Regions from separate parts of the Terrabacter sp. 2YAF2 genome, predicted to be linked through region 1. Evidence: riboswitches for the same ligand, from Rfam matches in the RefSeq annotation. Region 1 holds a riboswitch; the other holds the start of a gene.
The links. A riboswitch is a leader RNA that binds a small molecule or an ion and turns the genes downstream of it on or off. The one in region 1 is predicted to bind cyclic di-AMP.
Positions count from the first base shown of each region.

Region 2: linked by a shared signal. The riboswitch ahead of AB4030_RS18305 (CHAP domain-containing protein) and the one ahead of AB4030_RS13625 (C40 family peptidase) in region 1 are both predicted to bind cyclic di-AMP.

Region 1 covers NZ_JBFRFG010000011.1:45,311-53,119, reverse strand. Annotated here, with positions in the region: gene AB4030_RS13660 (citrate synthase 2) at 1-332, opposite strand, end outside; gene AB4030_RS13655 (pentapeptide repeat-containing protein) at 499-1,053, shown strand; gene AB4030_RS13650 (hypothetical protein) at 1,214-1,618, opposite strand; gene pdxH (pyridoxamine 5'-phosphate oxidase) at 1,727-2,443, shown strand; gene AB4030_RS13640 (hypothetical protein) at 2,599-3,753, opposite strand; gene AB4030_RS13635 (MFS transporter) at 3,821-5,059, shown strand; gene AB4030_RS13630 (iron dependent repressor, metal binding and dimerization domain protein) at 5,089-5,784, shown strand; cyclic di-AMP (ydaO/yuaA leader) riboswitch at 5,991-6,155, shown strand; gene AB4030_RS13625 (C40 family peptidase) at 6,158-7,015, shown strand; gene AB4030_RS13620 (DsbA family oxidoreductase) at 7,114-7,794, shown strand.
Region 2 covers NZ_JBFRFG010000020.1:4,141-11,949, reverse strand. Annotated here, with positions in the region: gene AB4030_RS18310 (alkene reductase) at 1-952, opposite strand, end outside; gene AB4030_RS18305 (CHAP domain-containing protein) at 1,204-1,971, opposite strand; cyclic di-AMP (ydaO/yuaA leader) riboswitch at 2,075-2,261, opposite strand; gene AB4030_RS18300 (sortase domain-containing protein) at 2,536-3,345, opposite strand; gene AB4030_RS18295 (hypothetical protein) at 3,363-4,187, opposite strand; gene AB4030_RS18290 (iron chaperone) at 4,331-4,705, opposite strand; gene AB4030_RS18285 (alpha/beta fold hydrolase) at 4,890-5,567, opposite strand; gene AB4030_RS18280 (zinc-dependent alcohol dehydrogenase family protein) at 5,765-6,781, opposite strand; gene AB4030_RS18275 (pirin family protein) at 6,823-7,797, opposite strand.

The sequences.
Region 1 (7,809 bases):
TCGCGCACCTCCTCGGCGTCGATGTCGAGCGTCGGCTTGAAGCCCCAGACCGGCGCGAGCATGGCGAGCGCGGACTGGACGTCGACGCGTACGTCCCCGGTGTGCACGGGCAAGGGGTAGGGCTCGGCGGGCGGGAGCCCGGGGTCGAACTCGTTGTCGACGAGCAGGCCCCAGACGTGGGCGAAGTCGACGTGGCCGACGAGGTCGTTGATGTCGACGCCGCGGTAGCGCAGCGCCCCGCCCTCCTTGTCCGGCTCGGCAATCGTCGACTCGAAGGCGATGACGCCCTCGAGGCCGGGCTTGAAGTCGGGGTCGGGCGTGCTGTCTGCCATGTCGGTCCTTGCTGTGCAGGCGGTACCACCGCGGTGTGGAGGGCCGTCAGCCGTCGATGCCGGGAGCGTCGGTCGTGGCTGCCAGACTCACCGTATGCCGTCAGCCGCCGACCAGACGCTCTTTGGTGAAGCCGTTTTCACCACTCGAGACCAACACCACGACGCCGTGCGATTCGAGGGCACGGACTTCACCGGCGCGCACGCCGAGGGCCACAGCTTCCTCGAGTGCTCGCTGTTGGGGGGCACGCTCGACGAGGCGCACCTCGAGGGGTCGCGCTGGTCCGAGTCCGAGTGGCAGCGTGTCGCCGGCGTCGGCCTGAGCCTCGTCGAGGCGAGCCTCGTCGAGACGACGATGGAGGGCTGTCGCCTTGCGGCCGTCTCGGCCTGGGGCTCGACGTGGCGGGACGTGACGGTCCGGGGCGGCAAGGTCGACTTCCTCAACCTGAGGGGCGCCCGGCTCAAGGATGTCGCCTTCGTCGACTGTGTCGTCGTGGAGCTCGACCTCCAGGAGGCGACGGTCGACGGGCTGTCCTTCGAGGGCTGCACGCTGGTGTCGCCGACCTTCGGGCGAGGGAGGTATGCCGCCCTCGACCTGTCCGGAGCCACGCTGCGGTCGCCGGTGGGCCTGGCGGCGCTGCGAGGCGCCACGATGAGCCGCGCGCAGGTCATCGACCTGGCCGACGCCCTCGCCGCCGAGCTCGGCATCGCCGTCGCCGACTGAGCACGGGCCGGCGGGAGCACGCTGGGCCCCCGGCCTCCACGTCACTGCTGCATGGGGTGCAACGTGACGTAGCGAGCGGGCATGGTCACCTGGTGGGCGGCGCGGTCCGGCGGCTACGTCAGTGCTGCGTGGGGCGCAGCAGTGTCGTAGGCCCGCCGCGTCAGTTGATCTGGTTGGGCTTGGCCCGACGCAGGGCCGCGGCGGCGGCGTCCTTGGCCCTGGCGGTCGCCCTGACCTTGTCGTCCGGCCGGATCCGCTTCGTCAGGTCGGCGCGCTCGACGAGGGTGGTGACCAGCATGTCGGTCGCCGGGTGCACGCCGACCGCCTCGTCGCCGCTGAAGACGACCCAGTGGGCGGCGTCGCCCTTGTAGACCTTGAGGATGCTGCCGTCGGCGAGCGACCTCGCGTGATCCATCGCCTGGCGACGGGCGCGTTCGCTCGAGATCGCCTTGTTGGCAGCCTCCTTGGCGGGCTCGCGCAGCGCCTGGGTGGCCACCCAGATCTGGGGGCCGTACTTGATGCCGAGCTTGACGCCCTGGGTGACGAGCTTGCCCTTGCCTGCCATGGTGATGACTCCTCACCGCCCCGGGCGGACCGGGACTGTCGCCGGGACCGCGCGCGCCGTGGCCTGACGTCCGCGCGGACCTTCTCGGGCCAACCCTAGTCTGGGGTCATGGACAGCTCTTCTCGCGACTCCGCCCCCGGGGCCGTCGCTGCCGTACGTCGTGTCGACTACTCCGGCGACGGTCTCGTCGAGTCCGATGTCGCGGCCTCGCCCTACCTGCAGGTCCGGTCCTGGGTCGATGCCGCCGTCACGGCGGCCGCGGACCGCGACGACGTGCCCGAGCCCGCGGCCCTCTCGGTCGCCACCGTCGACGCGACCGGGACACCGGACGTGCGTACCGTCCTGATGCGCTTCCTCGACCCGCGTGGGCCCGGTTTCGTCACCAACCTGGACTCGGCCAAGAGCCAGCACCTGCAAGCCAACCCGCGGGTCGCGGCAGCGCTCACCTGGCCGGCCCTCTACCGCGCGATCCGCTTCCGCGGCACCGCCGAGCTCATCGGCCGCGACGAGGTCGAGGCGTACTTCGACTCCCGGCCCTATGGCTCGAGGCTCTCCGCCTGGGCCTCGGACCAGTCGCGTCCCGCCGCCGACCGGCACGAGCTGGAGCGCCGGTGGCAGGAGGTCCTCGAGCGCTTCCCCGACACCGGCGGCGACCACGACGTCCCGGTGCCCGACTTCTGGGGCGGGTGGCGCATCGTGTGCGACGAGGTCGAGTTCTGGGCCGGGCGGCGCAACCGGCTCCACGATCGCATCGTCTTCCGCCGCACGGGTGACGGCGACCTCGCCGACGCCGGGTCGTGGACGAGGCTCCGGCTCCAGCCCTGAGTCCCGCCCACACCCCGGAGACGGAACAGGGCAGCCCGACGAGTCGGACTGCCCTGCTTCATCCCTGGGTGTGGATGGGGACGCGGCTATCGCGTGGCCACCTCACACGCTCCGGAAGAAATCACTTCTCGGATCACCTCCCTTCGGTTTCGATGTCACGACCGTACGTCGGGTCCGAACGAGGCTGCAAGACCTTTGTTCGCAGGCCGGATCGACAGGCGCCCACCTCGGGATCCGGCGCGACCGCGGTGCGGGGCGGACGAGAAGGGCAGCACGCCCGACTCCGAGGCTGTCTCACCCTCGTCCTCGGCCGGATGGGGCGCGGACAGGCTCGCGCCCCCGACGAGCATCGCGAGCAGTACCGGCAGCTCGAGGTATGCCGCGTAGCTCGAGAGGGCGGCATACACCGTCCAGCCCTGGGCGAAGTAGAGGCCGAAGAGCACCGCGAAGACCGCGGCTGCGACGAAGCCGGCGGCCCAGACCCGCGGGCCCGTCGCCCACGGCAGGCGCGCCTCGAAGGCAGCCGTCGCGTCGGGAGCCACCCGCGGCATGAGGGCCACCCAGACGACGTAACTCATGGTCTGCAAGAAGGCGGAGACGGTGAGCAGCCGCAGGCCCAGGACGGTCGAGGCGGTGCCGGGCAGTGCGCTGGCCGCCAGGACGGAATCACCGTCGCCGACGACGCTGCGCACCATGCCGGGGTCTGCGGTCAGCCACCCGTCGATCAGCCCGGTCAGGATGAGGGCCGGGATCGCGACGACCCAGAGCACCTGCACCGCCCGGAACGCCCGGCGTCCCCGGCGCGAGGTGATCCGGCGGGACCACTCCCAGAGGAAGAAGAGCGGCACGACGTGGTGGAGGTGGGCCAGCACGACGACGTGGTGGTCCGGGAAGGTCAGCGACGCAGCAACCGCGACACCGATGACCACGCACGCCGCCACCAGACGGCGGCCGACCAGCACGTGGCGGGCGGCGGCGAGGAGGACGGCGTAGCCGAGAACGATCTCCGCGAGCACCGCCGGCCGTCCGACGACGCCGACGAGGAGGCGGCAGACCACGATGCCCGTGACCAGTGCGACCAGCAGGTCGAGGAAGGGACGGCTCAGGAGCCCCCCGAAGCGCCCGACGACGTAGCGGACCTCGAGGAGGTTGTGCAGGACCCCGAAGAGGATGAGCCCGATGACGGCCGTCACCATGGGAGCCCCGAGTGCGGCCGCCAGCGACAGGGCGACCGACCCGAGCATGACGAGCGTGATCGACAGCGAGCGCGTCACCGCGCTCGCTCCACTCGCCACCTCGCCCGCCGCCACCCGCCCATGTTTTCGTCGGCAGGTCGGGCGGGCCACCGGAGAAACCCAATCGTTAGGGTCCTGTGGCGTGACCGAGATTCGCGGGGACGGCGTGCAGGAGCCCGGCGGCCTGCGCGCGATCGCGCTGTCGGCATACGGCCCCACCCTCCTCGGGTCGACGGGCGCGGGGGCGGTGTCGCCGATCATCGCCGTGTCGGCGCGCGAGCTCGGCGCCTCGGTCGGGGTTGCCGCCCTCCTCGTCGCGATGATGGGCGTGGGTCAGCTGCACGGCGACTTGCCCTCGGGCGCGCTCGCCGCGCGCATCGGTGAGCGCCGCGCGCTGCTCGTCGCCGCCGTGATCGAGGCGGCCGGCATGCTCGTCTCGGCGCTCGCGGGCGGCCTCGTCATGCTCTTCGTCGGCGTCCTCGTCATCGGCCTCGCGGGCTCCCTCTTCGGGCTGGCCCGGCAGGCCTACCTCACCGAGGCCGTCCCGGTCGCGATGCGGGCGCGGGCGCTGTCGACCCTCGGCGGGGTGCACCGCATCGGCTACTTCGTCGGACCCTTCATCGGCTCGCTCGTCATCGCCGCCTGGGGCACGGAGTCCGCGTATGCCGTGGGCGGCGTCGCGAGCATCGCCGCCTTCGTCCTCGTCCTCCTCGCGCCCGACATCACCGGGTCGGCGCATCTACTCACCGGCGGCGGGCCCCCGCGCAGCGTGGCGTCGGTGCTCCTGCAGCACCGGCACGTCCTGCTGACGCTGGGCACCGGAGCCATGTGCGTGGCCGGCGCGCGTGCCATCCGCGAGGCCCTCGTCCCGCTGTGGGCCGAGTCGGTCGGTTTCTCCCCGGCGCAGACGTCACTCGTCTTCGGCGTGGCCGGCGCCATCGACATGGCGCTCTTCTATCCGTCGGGGTGGCTCATGGACCGCCACGGTCGGGTGGCCGCTGCCGTGCCGAGCATGCTCGTGCTCGGTCTGGGGATGGCCCTGATGCCGCTGGCGACGAGCCTCGTGGCCGTGACGGCCGCCGCCACCGTGCTCGGCATCGGCAACGGTCTCGGGGCAGGCCTCATCATGACCCTCGGGGCGGACGCGTCCCCCGCGGACGGGCGAGCCCAGTTCCTCGGCGGCTGGCGCCTCTGCGCCGACCTGGGAAGGGCCGCGGGCCCGCTGGCGTTGTCAGGGCTGAGCGCCATCATGTCCCTCGGTGCCTCCGCCGTGGTGCTCGGTGCGGGTGCCGTCGTCGGGGCCGGCTGGCTGCGCCTCTGGGTGCCACGGCACGACCCGACCCGGGTTCGCGATCGTGACCCGGCGACGAGCGGTCCGTGAGCGCTCCCCGACTCTGAGAAGGTATGACCGTGACGGACCTGATCGACACCACCGAGATGTACCTGCGCACCATCTTCGAGCTCGAGGAGGAGGGCATCGTGCCCCTGCGCGCGCGCATCGCGGAGCGTCTCGGCCACTCGGGCCCCACCGTGTCGCAGACGGTGGCCCGCATGGAGCGCGACGGGCTCGTCGCCGTCTCGGGCGACCGTCACCTCGAGCTGTCCGACCACGGACGGCTGCTCGCCACCCGTGTCATGCGCAAGCACCGGCTGGCCGAGCGCCTGCTCGTCGACGTCATCGGCCTCGAGTGGGAGTACGCCCACGACGAGGCCTGCCGGTGGGAGCACGTCATGTCCGAGAAGGTCGAGCGCAAGATCCTCGGCCTCATCGGCGAGGGCCTCGAGTCGCCCTACGGCAACCCCATCCCGGGGCTCGACGAGCTGGGCGTGCGCCAGGACGCGGACTTTCTCACCGGCCTGGTCACCTTGGCCGCGGCGGTGGGCGACGCCCCCGCGGTCGTGACGATCCGGCGCATCGGCGAGCCCGTGCAGGTCGACCCCGAGGCGCTGGCGCTGCTGACGAGCGCGGGGGTGATGCCCGGCGCCCGGGTCGCGGTCGTGCGCGACGGTGCCCGTGTCGTCGCCGTCCGGGAGGGCAGCGAGCCGTCCACGGGCGTCTCCCTGCCCTACACGGTCGCCGTCCACGTCTTCTGCCAGTCCGTCTGACCAACGGGAGTCGTCAGGGTTTGCCCGGCATTGCACGGTCGATATGTGTGGTTATGCCACATCTTGGCCGGGTGTTTGAAAATCCTTTACTTCCGCGTGGCATCGGGGTGACAAGGCCCACTGACTTGGGTACGGTGGGCGAACTTGCTCTCCCCGTCGAGCGAGTGCCCCGGGTCGAACCGCCTAGTCCTGCCATCGACCACGTGGCTCGGCACGAACCGCATGGCAGGAGCGGGGGAACCACTTTCTCCGGGCGTCGAGAGACGCCCTTGGGGTGAAGCCCTCCGTGGACCGAACCTGGTCCGAGCGAAGGCCGGGCAGTACCTCCAGCCCGAACCCGACAGCTCACCTCGCAGGCGTCGAGAGGTCAACCGTGGCTCAGAACGTTCCCGGGCGCCATCGCGCCCCCGGTCGATTCAACGCGATCGCAGAGCTCAAGACGATCGCCAAGGAGTCTGCTCAGCCCGCCGTGAAGGGCGCCGCGATCGTGGCGGCCACGGGTGGCCTCGTCGCCTCGTTCGCCGGCACGGCGAACGCCGCCGACGGCACGAGCAGCGTCACCGCGCCCGCCGCAGTGGGCCCGCAGGTCGGCACCCCGGCTGCCGGCAACGCCCTGTCCTCGATCGGCTACGCCGCGCCCGCCCTCAAGCAGGCCCAGGTCAAGCCCCTCGTGATCGAGGACATCCAGGTCAAGACCGAGCGTGCCGCCCAGCAGAAGGCCGCCGATGAGCTGGCCGCAGCCCAGGCCGCGAAGCAGGCTGCAGCCGACCAGGCCGCCGCCGCGCAGGCCGCCGCTGCTCGTCAGGCCGCCACGCAGCGCGCCTCGCGCTCCACCTCGGCCCAGCGCCCCGCGCTCAACGCCGCTCCGGCTGCGGCCCCCGCCCCGGCACCTGCCCCGAGTGCCAGCGGCATCGTCGGCATCGCGCAGTCGCTCTTCGGTGTGCCCTACGTCTACGGCGGCACCACCCCCTCCGGCTTCGACTGCTCGGGCTTCACCTCGTACGTCTACCGCCAGGCCGGCATCTCGATCCCGCGCACGGCCTCGGCCCAGCAGTCGGCGGCCACGCGGGTCAGCAGCCCCAGCCCCGGCGACCTGGTGTTCTTCGGTACGCCTGCCTACCACGTGGGCATCTACGTCAGCCCGGGCCGCCTGATCGACGCCCAGCGTTCCGGCACGACGGTCGGCAACCACTCGATCTGGACCACGCCCTCGGGCTACGGCCGCTTCTGAGCGACACCTCTCACGCCGCATACGTGATGCCCCCACCGACGTCGGTGGGGGCATCACGCATCTCCCGGCCCGGCAGGCGCCCGTGGTTGACTGAGTCGATGACCGACCAGCCTGCTGCCGAGTCCACGACCCTCATCGAGCTCGACCTCTGGGGCGACCTGACCTGCCCGTACTCCTGGATCGCCAAGCGCCGCGTCGAGGCTGCCGTCGCAGCCTTCGAGCGACCGCACGACGTCAGCGTGCGCCTGCGCTCCTTCGAGCTGCACCCCGACGTGCCGGTGGGCGGCCAGGTGCCCGTGGACGAGCACCTGTCGATGCAGCACGGTGACGCGGGCGCCGGTCGGCTCCTCAACGCCAAGGCCAGCGAGGTGGCCCAGGCTGACGACCTCGTCTTCGACTGGGACCGCGCGGTGCGCGCCAACACCTTCGACGCCCACCGGCTGTGCGCCCTCGCCGGGGAGATGGGTGGGCCGGCCCTGCGGTCGGCCGCGGTCGAGCGCTTCCACGCGGCCCACTTCACCGAGGGCCTCGCCATCGACGACCACGAGGTCCTGCAGCGCCTTGCGGCCGAGTGCGGACTCGACGAGCGTCGCGTCTCCGCGGTCCTCGCCTCCGAGACGTATGCCGAGCACGTGCGGGCCGACGAGGAGCAGGCGCGGTCCATGGGAGTCACGGCGACACCGTTCGTCGTCGCCAACGGGTATGCCGCGGTGTCGGGGGCACATCCGGTCGAGGACTACCTCGCGCTCCTGCGCGGGGTGGCCACCCAGACCGTCTGACCTTCGCCGGGCCGC
Region 2 (7,809 bases), on a different contig from region 1:
GGAACTCGCGGCCCACCGCCACGACGTCACCGAGGTCGCGCTCGAGGATGTCCTCGACCTCCGCGAGGTTCGTCACCGACGAGAAGCCGGTGTTGAGGATGATCGGCCCGCCGAAGCGCTTGCGCAGGTCGCGGACGATGTCGGACTCCGGGTCGCCGAGGATGCTGAGGTAGGCGAGCCCGAGCGGCGCGATGCCCTCGACGAGGGACTCGTAGGTGGCCGCGGTGTCGGCCTCGTCCTCCTCGAGCACGCCCTGGATGTTGTGGGCGGGCGAGATGCGGATGCCGACCCGGTCGGCGCCGATCGCCTCGGCCACGGCCTTGGTGATCTCGACGACGAGGCGCGCACGGTTCTCCGGCGAGCCGCCGTAGGCGTCGGTGCGCTGGTTGCTCGACGGCGCGAGGAACTGGTGCGGCAGGTAGCCGTTGGCGGCGTGAACCTCGACGCCGTCGAGCCCGGCCGCGACGGCCTGGCGCGCAGCGTGGACGAACTCCGCCACGAGCGCGGGGATCTCGTCGGTCTCGAGGGCGCGCGGGACGGCATACGCCTGCTGACCCTTCGCGGTCACGATCTCGCCCGGCGCGGCGATGGCGCTCGGGGCGACGCTCTCGAGGCCGCCCTTGTTGTCGGGGTGCGCGATGCGACCGGCGTGCATGAGCTGGACGACGACGTGGCCCCCGCCTGCGTGCACGGCGTCCGCGACGAGGCGCCAGCCGGCGACCTGCTCGTCGGAGTGGATGCCGGGGGTGTCGAGGTAGCCCTGGCCAACGGCGCTCGGCTGGGTGCCCTCGGTGATGAGAAGGCCGGCGCTGGCGCGCTGGCCGTAGTACTCGGCGTTGAGCTCGGTCGGCGCCTGGCCCTCGCCCGCGCGGTTGCGCGTCAGCGGTGCCATGACGAAACGCTGGGGGAGGTCCCAGCGGCCGATGCGGATGCTCTCGAAGGCCGTGGACACAGGCCTGCTCCTCACTGTCGGTGACTCTTGGGTGACTCGTTCGGTGGTGGTTGGCCGCAACCACCCGCAGCGGGTGGAGGTTTCAACTACTTGGGCGACAAGGCGCAGAGCCGGAGGAACATTCCCGTTTGTCCAGGGTTGCCGGGGGTTATCGAGGGGTTGGCGGGGGTATGCCGAAGGGGAGGATGCCGAGGCATCCTCCCCTTCGTACGGGCTCAGTCGCGGAGAACTCCGCGGTCACGCCCCGTGGGTCACGGCGCGTAGATGAAGCTCATGCCCCCGCTGAGGGTGACGGTGCGCGTGTCGTAGTTGTAGGCGCCGGCCGTCGCGTTCATCTCGATGATCGTCACCTGGTTGCCGTTGACGGCCGTGACCCAGCCGACGTGCCCCACGCTGGAGGAGCCGGCGACGCCGGGCTGCATGACGATGATCGAACGCGTCCGCGGCATGCTGCCCACGGTGTAGCCCGCGGACCGGGCGCCAGAGGCCCACGCCATCGCGTTGCCGGTCCAGCCACCGGGGTAGTAGCCCTCGGACTGGTACCACTTGTTGAGCGCGCCCCACGTGCACTGGCCCGGGGTGGCCCAGTTGTGCGACGAGCGCATGCCCGACGAGGCGCCGGGGACGGCGGTGTTGCTGCTCGACTTCGTCGACGAGGTGCTCGTCGTGAGCGTCGTACGGGTCAGGTCGCGCGAGGCGCGTGCGGCAGCGGCCTGGCGGGCGGCGGCAGCGGCCTGGCGAGCGGCCGCAGCCTGGGCGGCAGCAGCCTCACGTGCGGCCTTGACCTGGATGTCCTCGATGACCGTCGGCGCCGTCTTGGCGCCACGCTGGGCAGCGACCTGCTGCGCCGCGGGGGCGTAGCCGATCTTCGACAGCGCGGTCGGTGCGGCCGCAGCAGGCGCGTGGGCCGGGCCGACGGCGGCCGGGGCGGCGACCGTCGACAGGGTGTCGGCGCTGGCCGGGTTGGCGAAAGCGGCGACGAGGCCGCCGGCGGCGGCCACGACGGCTCCGGCCTTCATGGCCGGCTGAGCCGACTCACGAGCGAGGAGCCTGAGTTCGTAAAGGGAGTTGTGACGGCCCGGTGCACGGTGGCGGCCGCGGATGTTCTCTGAGTTCACGCTTGATGCCTCTCCGCGCCTACGAAGTTAGCTGTCGGGTTCGGGCGGAAAGGTGCCCGGGCTGCCTCCACCTCACGATCAGGTCGTGCGGCGGTGCGGTCTTCACCCCAAGGACATCCGAAATCGTTGCGTCGGACGTCCGGAGAAACGTGTGGTTCCTCCGCTCCTGTCACAAGGTTTGATCTCCCTCGCCAGGCGGTGACAGGACTAGGCGGTCCACCTCGCGAGAGCCCGACCTGGTGGCCGGGCTCCCGGAAGACTAAACGAGTCGACTGGCAAATGTCACGCCACGGTAACGACGCGGCGCCGGAGAGATCCTTGAATGTCCTCTTTGCAGGTCTTTGCCGCGGCTTTACCCGTCGCTGAATGAGACGTAGGTCACATGTAAACAGGCAACGGGGCGAGGGCCCACTGATACGTCGCTCCGTCCCCGTCCGGCGCATGCCGCCAGATAGGACGTGGCTCTCAGGTGACGGTGGAGAGGTGGCCGAAGACGACGACGTTGTCGCGGTACTCGTTGCGGCTGTCGGTCGGTCCGCCGCAGGTCACGAGACGGATCTCGGCCCGGGTGAAGTCGCCCTTGTAGACGAGCTCGGTCGGGAACTGCGTCTTCTTGAAGGCTGCGACCCGGTCGACCGTGAAGGTCAGGTGCGAGCCGTCGCGGCGGGAGACCTTGACGACGTCGCCCGCCTTGACCCGGCTCAGCTCGTAGAAGATGCCCGGCACCCCCGAAGGCGTGTCGACATGGGCGGCCAGGACGGCGGGTCCGAGCTGGCCCGGGGTGGGCCCGGCGCCGTAGAGCCCGACCTCCTGTGCCGTTCCCGGGACGGAGATCGTCCCGTCCCTCTGGATGCCGAGCGGCACGAAGTGTGTCGAACGCACGCCGATCGACGGGATCTCGATCCCGGTCGGCTCGGAGGCCTCGAGGAAGTTCCCGATGCCGCTGGCCCCACCCCTCGCGGGCGATGACGTACCAGGCACCGAGCGGGGTGCCGCTGGCGCGCCCGGCCCACCGGAACCGGGGGTCGCCGTTGGACCCGCGTCGATGGGGGCGGGAGGTGCGGATGCCGTGGGCACCGCGCTCCTCGCTCCCACCGCTGCGGGCTGCGGCCGACCAGGCGTTCCCCGGAGACCGAGCGTGAGCGCGACGATCCCGACGACGAGCAGGACGGCGGTGACGGCGAGGGCCGCCGCGGCACCGTGGGTGATCCGGTTGGTGATCCGGCCGGTGACGCGGCGACCGCTCGACGACGGCCGCTCGGGCTGGTCAGGCATCGAGCCGGCCCGGTCGCTCAGGCGCGCGTCCGCGCGCGACGGGCGGCGAAGACGCCGGTCCCGGCGGCCGCGAGCAGGGCTGCGCCACCCACGAGCATGAGCGCCTCGTTCTGGCCACCGCTCGTCATGCCGACGCTGTTCATGCCGACGCTGTTCATGCCGCCGCTCTTGAGACCGTCAGCGGCGAGGCCGCCGCCGGTGTGCATGCCGCCCGCGGGCGCGACGCGCAGCGCGCCACACAGGGCCGGGTCGGTGGCCTCGGTGGGGAGCGAGGGCATGAGGTCGCTCTTCGTGTCGCCGGAGTACTTGCCGTCCTTGTTGTAGTCGACGCCGTGGATGACGACGACGGACTCTCCGGCGGAGATCGCCTGGGCGACGTCGCTCGAGACCGCGATGCTCCCACGCTGGTAGGTCAGCTTGCCGCCAGGTGCGGTGTCGAAGCGGTCGATGGCGAGACCCGACTTCGGGCTCGTGTCGCCGGTCTTCGTCAGCGAGACGACGATGTCGCCGTAGGCGGGGCCGCCCTCGGTCGTGTTGAGGTGGCCGTCGCCGTTCTTGTCGTCGGACAGGCCGGGGCACTCGTGACGGGCTGCAGCGGCGAAGTGGATGTGCGCGGCGTGCGGGCTGTCGGCGAGCAGGCCGTTGGCGGCCATCGTCACGGTGATCTGGTTGCCCTTGACCTCGACCATGGCCGTGCCGCTTCCGTTGACGCCACTGCCGGCGACGGGCTTGAGGTTGGCGCTGACGAAGCCGTCGGCCGCGAAGGCAGGGCCGACGCTGAGGGCCAGGGCTGCGGCTGCGACGAAGCTCGCGCCGGCGATCCGAGTGGTGGTGGTGCGCATCTGTTTCCTCCTTGACGAGGAGATGAACCGTCCATTCCTGCTCTGCTTCAGACGGGGGTCGTCGTCGACCGTCTCCGCGCAGGGGTTCGCCACGGCAGGTCTGACTGGATTGGCGTTCCACCGAAATGTTTCGGCGCCGGGGCTCAGCTGTCGGACTGCTCCGACGCGGCAGCGCGACGCTTGAGGCACAACGCGGTGATCTCGGCGATCAGCTCGAGGGGCACCGGACGGTTGATCGGGAATCGCACGGTGTCCTTGGCACGTCGGTAGGGGCCGATGGCCTCCTCGAAGGCCGCGTCACCCGTCGGGACGGGGTAGAGCCCGACGTGGTTCTTCCAGCCGGCGTAGTAGACGAGCGGCTTGCCGTCGACGGTGAAGGTCGCCATCCCGTAGCTGATCTTCTCGCCCGCGTGCGGAGCCGCTTCACGAATGGCGCAGCGAACCCCCTCAAGCTGGGTCCGCGTCTCCTCGGGGTAGGAGGCGATGTAGTCATCGACGGACGCAAATCTCGGGGCCAATCCTGGTCCTCACCTAGTTCCGGACCGGTCTTGGAGGGGTCTAATCCGACTGTATTGGGCCAATGGGACGACCGCAAAAGCAAAGGGCACCAGACGAGTGAACGGTGAGACGACGACGAAATGTGCGGTGACTCGCCAGTCCCAGACATCCCCCAGACGCCCCTCGGACGAGCCTCAGAAATCCTCAGACGTCGACCCACTCCTCGCCGGCCAGGACGCGGCCGACGACACCACCCCGCCGGCGCCCGAGCAGGGTCGCGGTGGTGAAGTCGGCGGCCAGCCCGTCGAAGACGTCGTGGCGGCGCAGCATCGCGTGCTTGCCGCCCTCGACGGTGACGTAGCCGACCCGCTCGGCGGTCCGCGCGAGATCGCGTGCCACGGAGGCCGAGTTCGTCGGGCGGGCGACGCGGTCGTGGTCGCCGTGGACGACGAGGACCCGGCGGCCGGTGAGATCGAGGCGTCCCTCGGTCGGGTAGACCCACGGGTTCAGCGCGACGGCGCTGCGCACGCGCCGCTCCCCGGCGGCGAGCAGGGCCGCGCGTCCGCCGAGCGAGTGCCCGACGAGTCCGACCGGCAGGTCGGGTCCGAAACGGTCCGCGACCTGCTGCAGCGCCCAGCGAACGTCGTCGACGGGAGTGTGGTGCGCGTCCCAGCCGCGCGTCGAGTTGAGCAGCCGCAGGACGGCGAGCTCGCCCTTCGCGGCGCGGGCGATCCGGCTGGCGATCGGCACCATCCGCAGGACCGACAGCTGGGTCGGGCTCACCCGCATCGGGCGGCGGCGCGCCGCTCCGCCGTGGAGCACGAGCGCGATGCCGCGCGGCGCGCTCGGCGCCGCCGTGTCGATGAGCCGCGCGTGCGTCACGTTCCGCTCCGTCCTCCGGGGTGCGATGGGGTATGCCGTGTGCTGGGGTTCGTGGGTCACGTGCGGGGTTCGGAGACCGCGCGTCCACGGCTGGGTGCGCTCACGGCATACCCGATCGGTGTCGCCGGCAGGCGGCTGTCGAGGGTTGCTCAGGGGTTAGCTCAGGGGTTAGCTCAGGGGCTTGCTGACGGGCCAGCTCAGGGGCGCAGGAGCACCTTGATGGCGCGACGCTCGTCCATGGCGCGGTAGCCCTCGGCCACCTGGTCGAGGGGCAGCGTCAGGTCGAAGACCTTGCCGGGGTCGATGCGCCCGTCGAGGACGCGCTCGAGCAGGTCGGGCAGGTAGGTGCGGACGGGCGCCATACCGCCGGCGAGGCCGACGTTGCGGACGAACATCTGGCGTACGGGCAGCTCGACGCCGTGCGGGGCGCCGACGAAACCGACGGTCGAGCCGGGTCGGCCGATGCGGAAGGCGGTCTTCATCGACTGGTCGGTCCCGACGCACTCGAGCACGGAGTCGGCCCCGACCCCGTCCGTGAGCTCGAGGACGGCCTCGACCCCGGCGTCGTCGCGCTCGGCGATGACGTGCGTCGCGCCGAAGTCGCGAGCCAGCGCCTGGCGCGGCTCGTGGCGCGACATCGCGACGATGCGCTCGGCGCCGAGCTCCTTGGCGGCGATGACGCCACAGAGGCCGACGGCGCCGTCACCGATGACGACGGCGGTGCCGCCGGGGCGCACGCGCGAGGAGACGGCGGCGTGCCAGCCGGTCGCCATGACGTCGGCGAGGGTCAGCAGCGACGGGAGGAGGGCGTCGTCGGGCGCGCCGTCGGTCTTGACGAGGCTGCCGTCCGCCTGGTTGACGCGGACGAGCTCGGCCTGGCCGCTCTCGGTCCAACCCTGGTGGTCGCAGACGGACGTCATGCCGGCGCGGCAGTGCGGGCACGTGTTGTCGCAGTGGACGAACGGGATGACGACGAAGTCACCCTTCTTGATGTCGCGCACGTCGCCGCCGATCTCCTCGACGACGCCCACGGCCTCGTGGCCGATCGTCGAGCCGGGCGTGATCGGGTTGGCGCCGCGGTAGGGCCAGAGGTCCGAGCCGCAGATGCAGCCGGCCACGACGCGCACGATGGCGTCGGTGGGCTCCTCGATGGTCGGGTCGGGGACGTCGGTCAGGCGGATGTCGCCGGGGGCATGGATCGTCGTCGCGCGCATGGCGCCCATCCTTGTCCCGATCGGGACTCCGACTCAAACCCTCAGCCGCGGGAGCGCAGGCGCAGGTTGGGCAGGCCGGGGGCGGGGAGGGTGTGGTCCCAGGCGTCCGGGAAGGTGCCGTAGGCCTCGGAGCCGCCCGTCTCGCACGCCTGCTGCCACGCCTCGCGGAAGCCGACGACCTCGTCGTGGCTGCGGCCGATGAAGTTCCACCACATGACGATCTGCTCACCGAACGGCGCTCCGCCGAGGACGAGGAAGCGCGCCGGCTCGTCGGGGCCGGCCTCGACGGTGATCCGCCGGATGCCGCTGGCATGGAAGACGATCTCGCCCGGCTTGGCCGTCGCCTCGCCGACCGTGAGCAGCCCGGTGTCGCAGAGCAGCCCGTGCTCGTGCGCCGGATCGACCTCGAAGGTCAGCGTGGCCCCGGCGTCCAGCGTCACCTCGGCACCGACGAGGTCGGAGAACATCGTCACCGGCGAGGTCTGGCCGAAGAGCGTGCCGAGGAAGACGAGGACGCGGGCACCGTCGACCTCGGACACCGGCGGTGCGTAGTGCTCGAAGCCCGGGGCGGTGAACCGGTCGGCGTCGGGCAGCGCGACCCAGAGCTGTGCGCCGTGGAGGACCGTCGTCCCGGGCGTCGAGTACTCCGAGTGGGCGATACCGGACCCGGCGGTCATGATGTTGAGCTCGCCGGGGCGGACGAACGCGTGCACGCCCGTGGTGTCACGGTGCTCGACCTCGCCGGTGAAGAGCCATGAGACCGTCTGCAGGCCGGTGTGCGGGTGGCCGGGCACGACCATGCCGCCGGTCTGGGAGACGTCGTCGGGTCCGTAGTGGTCGACGAAGCACCACGCGCCGATCAGGGAGCGCTCCCGCTGGGGAAGGCTGCGGCGGACCGGCATGGCGCGCGGACCGCCGAGCGGCACCTCCCGGAAGGGCAGCACGACGGCGGTGGCAGGGCCCGAGCCGTCGGCGCCGCAGACGACCTCGGTGGGGTGCCGCTCTGGATTGCTCACTCGATCAGGCTA